2 regions of the Aliarcobacter faecis genome follow, and region 1 is predicted to be linked to the other one. Evidence: riboswitches for the same ligand, from Rfam matches in the RefSeq annotation. Region 1 holds a riboswitch; the other holds the start of a gene.
What was found. Region 1 has a riboswitch for thiamine pyrophosphate ahead of AFAEC_RS03660 (spermine/spermidine synthase domain-containing protein). Riboswitches for the same ligand answer to the same signal wherever they lie in the genome.
Positions count from the first base shown of each region.

Region 2: another riboswitch for thiamine pyrophosphate. It lies ahead of thiD (bifunctional hydroxymethylpyrimidine kinase/phosphomethylpyrimidine kinase); the one in region 1 lies ahead of AFAEC_RS03660 (spermine/spermidine synthase domain-containing protein).

Region 1 covers NZ_CP053837.1:705,336-708,840, forward strand. Annotated here, with positions in the region: gene thiC (phosphomethylpyrimidine synthase ThiC) at 1-959, opposite strand, end outside; gene AFAEC_RS03660 (spermine/spermidine synthase domain-containing protein) at 969-1,517, opposite strand; TPP riboswitch at 1,648-1,746, opposite strand; gene AFAEC_RS03665 (PAS domain-containing protein) at 1,805-2,203, opposite strand; gene AFAEC_RS03670 (methyl-accepting chemotaxis protein) at 2,213-3,505, opposite strand, start outside.
Region 2 covers NZ_CP053837.1:2,138,736-2,142,240, forward strand. Annotated here, with positions in the region: gene AFAEC_RS10685 (peptide-binding protein) at 1-988, opposite strand, end outside; TPP riboswitch at 1,062-1,159, shown strand; gene thiD (bifunctional hydroxymethylpyrimidine kinase/phosphomethylpyrimidine kinase) at 1,261-2,073, shown strand; gene thiM (hydroxyethylthiazole kinase) at 2,082-2,903, shown strand; gene tenA (thiaminase II) at 2,918-3,505, shown strand, end outside.

The DNA of each region.
Region 1 (3,505 bases):
GAAATATGGTCATATCCTGCTCCAATATCTGTTGTAAGTGGACCTAAAATATAAAAAGGAGCTTCATGACAATACTCTTTTTCTATTTTCATATTTCTTTCAATTTGATTTAATGGAACATGTCCTGGTCCTTCAATCATAACTTGAACATCTTTTCCCCAAGCTCTAAGTGTTAGTTCACCTAAAACTTTTAACTCTCTTAGTTGAGCTTCATCTGAAGCATCTGCTAAACAACCAGGTCTTAAACTATCTCCTAGTGAAAGTGAAACATCATATTTTCTACAAATATCTAAGATTTTATCAAAAGCAGTATAAAATGGATTTTCTTTATGATAATGCATCATCCAAGCAGCCATTAAACTTCCACCTCTTGAAACTATACCCATTTTTCTTTTTGCAATATGTGGCATAAATTCTAGTAAAAATCCTGCGTGAATAGTAAAGTAACTAACACCTTGTTCAGCTTGTCTTTGGATAACTTCAAGCATTTTTTCTATACTTAAATCCTCTATTTTATCTTTTACATCATGTAATATTTGATAAATAGGAACTGTTCCAATAGGAACTGTTGAGTGATTTATTACGGCTTTTCTAATTAAATCTAAATCCCCACCAGTACTTAAATCCATAATAGTGTCAGCTCCATATTTTAGACAAACATTTACTTTTTCAATCTCTCCATCAACATCACTAACTATTGCAGAACTTCCAATATTTGCATTTATTTTACAAGAAGATGCAATTCCAATAGCCATTGGTTCTTGATTTATATGATTTACATTTGCAGGAATTATAAGTCTTCCTCTTGCTATTTCACTTCTTATAAACTCTGGTTTAAGGTTCTCTTTTTTTGCTACAAACTCCATATGTGGAGTTATAATTCCTTGTTTTGCATAGTACATTTGAGTTCTTACACTATCGTTTTTATGCTCTTCTAAAAATTTTTGAATATTTTGCATCTTTTCTCCTTATCTTTTTGCAATACCAGTTAATTCTTTATGTATTTTTGCTGGAAATACAAAAGAAGCTGAATGAATTTCAGCACTATAATAATCCATATCTTCCAAAAAATCTGCTCTTTGTAGATTTAAATCAGCTGTTGGATGATATTTTCTTGAAGCAAGTATAGTTGTTGTATGATCAAAACTAAATGGCATAGCTATCCAAAATTTTTCACCAATGAGTTTTAAATCTTTTTTTAACTCTTCACTATTTTTTGAAAATGATTCTGAAACAAATGTAACTATTCCATCATTTTTTAAAACTCTATAGATATTTGATACTATTTTTAAATCAGGTCGCATATTAGTTAAAATTATAATATCTACACTTTTATCCTCTTTAGTTTCAAGTGCCGATAAATCTGAAAACTCAAAATTTGACTCACTAGAGTGTTTTTTTGTCTCATTTTTTAATTCATCATTAATTGAACCAATAACTAAAACATTTTTGGCTTCAATATGTGTACAAAGTGGTATATGTACCATCATTTCAGCAAATATTTTGCTATTTTTCATTTTAAAATCCTTTAGATTGATATATTTTTTTTATTGTCAGCTAGATTTTTGGGTAAAAAAAAAGGTACTTTCGTTTGAAAGCACCTTTTTTATTAAATTTAGATTATCTATAACTTAGTTTATTAAATTTAATTTTTAAAAATTCGCTTCCTTCACTGGTCTTAACCAACAGGTTCAAAGGGTCAGGTTTTACCTTCTCAACGCTTTTAGCGTCCCCCCGCAATAAAAAGAGTATTCTAGCATAAAGAATTTAAAAGGGTATTAATTTTAAATTTATTAAAGCCCTTTTATTTTAGAGTTTTGTATAAAATAGTAGCTTTTTCTATCTCACTTGTAGTAGCTTTTCTTCTACAAGATAGATAACCTTTTTTCCCTTCACTTGTAATTGTTGGATAAACAGTAGCAAATACCCAGTAAAAATTTCCATCTTTTGTTGCATTTTTTACATATCCAGTCCAAACTTCTCCTTTTTTTACTGTTTCCCATAAACTTTTAAAAGCTTCTTTCGGCATATCAGGATGTCTTACAATACTATGTGGTTTTCCAATAAGCTCCTCTACACTATATCCTGCAACTTCACAAAAATCATCACTTGCAAAAGTAATAATTCCTTTTTCATCAGTTTCACTTACTAAAAATGCATGGTCTTTTAAAACTATCTCTTTTGAATTATTATTTATTGACATAAACTCTCCTTAATTTACTTTTTTTGTTTTTACATCTTCTACTAAAAGTTGAGCCATTTTTAAAGTATTTTGTGAAATAGAGGATACATTATATGCTTCAGCTGCGTTTTCTTGAGTTGTTTTATCAAGTAGATTTATAGCAATATTTATCTGTTCTATTCCTCTTAATTGTTCATTTGAAGCCATGCTTACATTTTGAATAATATTTATTGTTTCAGAGATTAGATTATTTAAATTTTGATAGCCTTTAATCATTTCATCAGATATCTTTTTACCTTCATTTGTTTTTGAAGTTGCATTTTCAACTAAATCTTTTATTTCATGAGCAGCTTGAGTACTTCTAGCTGCTAGATTTCGTACTTCACCAGCAACAACAGCAAAACCTTTTCCAGCTTCTCCAGCAGTTGCTGCTTCAACAGCAGCATTTAGACTTAAAATATTTGTTTGAAATGCAATTTGATCAATTATGCTTATAGCTTCATTTATAGCTGTAACCTTTAAATTTATCTCCTCCATAGAAGAGGCTGTTTTATTTGCTAGTTCTTCACCTATTGCTACAGAGCTTTTTACATCTTTACTTAAATTTGCCATTTTAGAAGCATTTTGAGTGTTGCTTTTTGTACTTCCTGTAATCTCCTCAAGTGCAGCAGCTGTTTGTTCAAGAGAACTGGCTTGTTCATTGGCTTTTGTTGCTAGATTATTTACACTTTGATTCATTTGAATTGAAGAGCTTTCTAAAAGTTTTCCATTTTCAAGATTTTGTTTTGTATTATTGTTTAATTCAGCACCCAACTGATTTAATCTTTGCATAGTTAAAAGCATTTTCCCTTTTAATTTTGGATTAATATCCATCTGTTTTCTATAATCTTTATCTGCATAAAGTCCAACAATTTCAACTAAATCTTCCATATTCTTATTTGCTTTTTCTAACATGTTATTTACAATATTTTTAAGAGTAAAAATCATAGGATTTGTAGTTGATGCATTGATTTTTGCTGTGTATATTCCTTGACTTATTTTATCAAGAGCAATTACTATTTCTCCTAATATATGCATATCATCTTTTCTTACCTTATCATATTTTGCTACATAATCATTTAATTCCCTTAAAATAAAGCCAATATCATCATTTTTTGAGTATTCGGCAATTCTGATATAGTTCGTTTTAAAGAATACAAAGTTCATTAAATCTCCTAAGTACTCTTTTATTCTATTTATCCCACCTACAATTCTTTGTATAAAGATATAAGTAATAAAGGCAACTAATATTGCAAATACAATATTTACTATAACTATTGCCCA
Region 2 (3,505 bases), 880 kb from region 1:
TTAAAAGTTCTTTTGCTTTTTGTATATCTTGAAGTATAGGATTAACTTCGTTATTGTAAGCATAAGAATTTGGCATAAAAGGTCCATTACAAACTTGTCCATATCCAAAAAACAAAATATCAACTAACTCTTGTCTATTAATTGCCAAAGATAAAGCTTGCCTAACTCTTTTATCTTTAAATTTTTCATCTTTTAAATTCAAGCCCAAATAACTATATGTAAAAGCTGGTTTTTGTATTATTGTGTACTCTTTTTTAAAACTATCATCTATTTGTCTATCTACTTGAATTGGATCTAATGTACCAATATCAAGTTTTTTCTCTTTTAAATACAAAAAAGATGTACTTAAATCTGGTAAAAATTTATATAAGATTTTATCAATTTCTGGTTTTCCATCAAAGTAATCTTCATTTGCAATAAGTTCTATATCTTGCCCTACTTTAAACTCTTTTAACTTATATGAACCTGTACCTATTGGATTTTTATTAAAAGAACTTGTCATAAGATTTTCTTCATCTTTTAAAATATGGTATGGAAGTAATCCTACCATCCAAACTTCCAAAGCTTTAAAATATGGTTTTTTATACACTATTTCAACTGTTGAATCATCTATTGCTTTTACGCTCTCAATCTCTTGAAAATTTGATTTTATAGAATTAAAAACTTTTGGATTTATGATTTGTTCATAAGTAAAAATCACATCTTTTGAAGAAAGTTTTACTTTATCATGCCATAAAACATTATCTTTTAATTTCACAATTAATTTTGTAGGACTTATAAATTCATAACTTGAAGCTAATTCAAGAGTTACATTTCCATCTTTATCATATTTAAAAAGTCCATTAAAAAGCCAATCAGATATTTCACTACTAGCACTATCATTTGATAAAATTGGATTTAGCCTACTCGGGCTTGAACTCATAGATAAAGTTAGAGTTGAAGCACTTAACGATATAAAAAAGATTAGGTTGATTAGTAAAAATTTCATTAGGTATTTTATAGTTTTTTTACAAAAAATCCCATAAATTGGCTTTTAATTTTTATTTGTGATACAATTCATTTTTTTATTGCAGGGGAACGTAAAAGCGTTGAGAAGGTAAAACCTGACCCTTTGAACCTGATGGTTAATACCAGCGTAGGAAGCGAATTTTTAAAATTAAAATTTAATATAAAAGGTGCTTTCTAATATGAAAGTACCTTTTTTTTTACCTAAAATAAAAGATATTCAATAAAATAAAAATTTTTTAACAAGGAATTATGATGAGACAAAATGAAATTATATTTGCAAATAAAAAAGTTTTAACAATTGCAGGTTCAGATTGTATTGGTGGAGCAGGAATACAAGCAGACCTAAAAACTTTTAGTGCTTTTGGAAATTATGGTATGAGCGTAGTTACTTCAGTTGTTGCTGAAAATACTTTTAGAGTTATTGATATTCAAGATATAAATCCAAATATTATAGAAAAACAACTTATTGCAGTTTTTGAAGACATTACTCCTGATGCTATAAAAATTGGAATGTTAGCAAATATAGAAACTATGAAAATAGTAGCAGATTTTTTAAAAAAACAAAATGTAAAGAATATTGTAATTGACCCCGTAATGTATGCAAAAAATGGTGATGCATTGATGGATATAAAAAATATGAGTAGTTTAATAGAAATTATTATCCCCCTTGCAGATGTTCTAACACCAAATATAGCAGAAGCTCAACATTTAGCAAATATGACAATATCTTCAAAAGAGCAGATGAAAGAAGCTGCAATAAAAATATATGAAATGGGTTGTAAAAGTGTTTTAATAAAAGGTGGTTACACTTTAGAAGATGCAACAGATATCTTATATGATGGAGTTGAATTTCACTACTTTTCATCACCAAAAGTTGATACAAAAAATACACATGGAACTGGTTGTACTTTTTCATCAGCAATTGCTTCAAACTTAGCTTTAGAAATACCTCTAAAAGAAGCTATTCAAAACTCAAAAGAGTATATCTATAAAGCAATAATAAACTCACCAAATATTGGAAAAGGTAATGGTCCAACAAACCATTTTTTTAAATTTTTTAAATAGGAAGAATTATGATAAATGATTTAGTAAATATCTTAAATAGTATAAAGGAAAAAAATCCATTAATTCATCAAATTACAAACTATGTTACAGTAAATGATTGCGCAAATGTAACTTTAGCAGTTGGAGCAAGTCCTGCTATGGCTGATGATGAGAATGAAGTTGAAGATTTTGTAAATATTGCATCATCACTTTTAATAAATATTGGAACATTAAATGATGATATAAAAAAATCTATGATTAAAGCTAGTAAAAGAGCCAAAGAGATTGGTGTTCCAGTAGTTTTAGACCCTGTTGGAGTTGGTGCTTCAAAATTTAGAAAAGATTTTATAGAAGAGCTTTTAAAAGATTCTAAAATATCTTGTATTAGAGGAAATATCTCTGAAATAAAATCTATTTTAAATCAAAGTTCCAATACAAAAGGTGCTGATGCTTCAAAAGAAGATATTGAAAATATTAAGAATACAGCAATAATTGCAAAAACATTAGCAAATAGTTTAAATTTAGTTGTAGCAATTACTGGAGAAACTGATGTTATAAGTGATGGTAAAAGAGTAGTTACTATAAAAAATGGTAGCCACCTTTTGCCACAAATTACTGGAACAGGTTGTATGTGTTCCTCTTTAGTTGCTAGTTTTTGTGGAACAAATAAAGAAAAACTATTTGAGGCAACTGTTTTAGCACTTTTGGTTATGGGAATATCTGGAGAAATTGCCTATGATAAGAGTCAAAATCTTGGGCTTGGAACTTTTCATAAAGAGTTATTTAATGCAATAGGAAATTTTGATGAACAAACTCTAAAAGAAAAAGCAAATTTAGAGAATATATTATAAATAAAGGATTAAAAATGTCATTTTCAAGAAGTTTAAAACAAAAAGCTATAAAAGTTTGGGAAGATGGATACAATCACCCATTTGTTCAAGAGTTAGGAGCTGGTACTTTATGTAAAGAGAAGTTTAAATTCTATTTACTACAAGATTATTTATATCTTTTAGAGTATGCAAAAGTTTTTGCAATGGCTATGGTAAAAGCTGATGATGAAAAAATGTTAAGTAACCTTAGCTCTATTACAAAGGCTACTTTAGTAGATGAGATGAAAGTTCATCATTTGTATATGAAAGAGTTTGGAATAAGTGAAGAAGAGGTAAAAAGTGTAAAAGCTAGTTTGTTTAATAGAACATACACTGCAAATATGCTTGCAACTTCACAAAAAGGTGACTTAGTCGAGACTTTAGCAACTGTTTTCCCTTGTGCTTGGACATATTGTGATTATGCAAACAGATTAAAAGAGCAATATAAAGATAATTTAGAAGATAACTTCTACAAATCTTGGATTGAAACTTATGCAGGAGAAGATTTCGAGAACTCATTTCTTTGGTTTTATGATGCAATTGATGAATTAGTAGTAAATAAAACAGCTAAAGAAAAAGAGAAA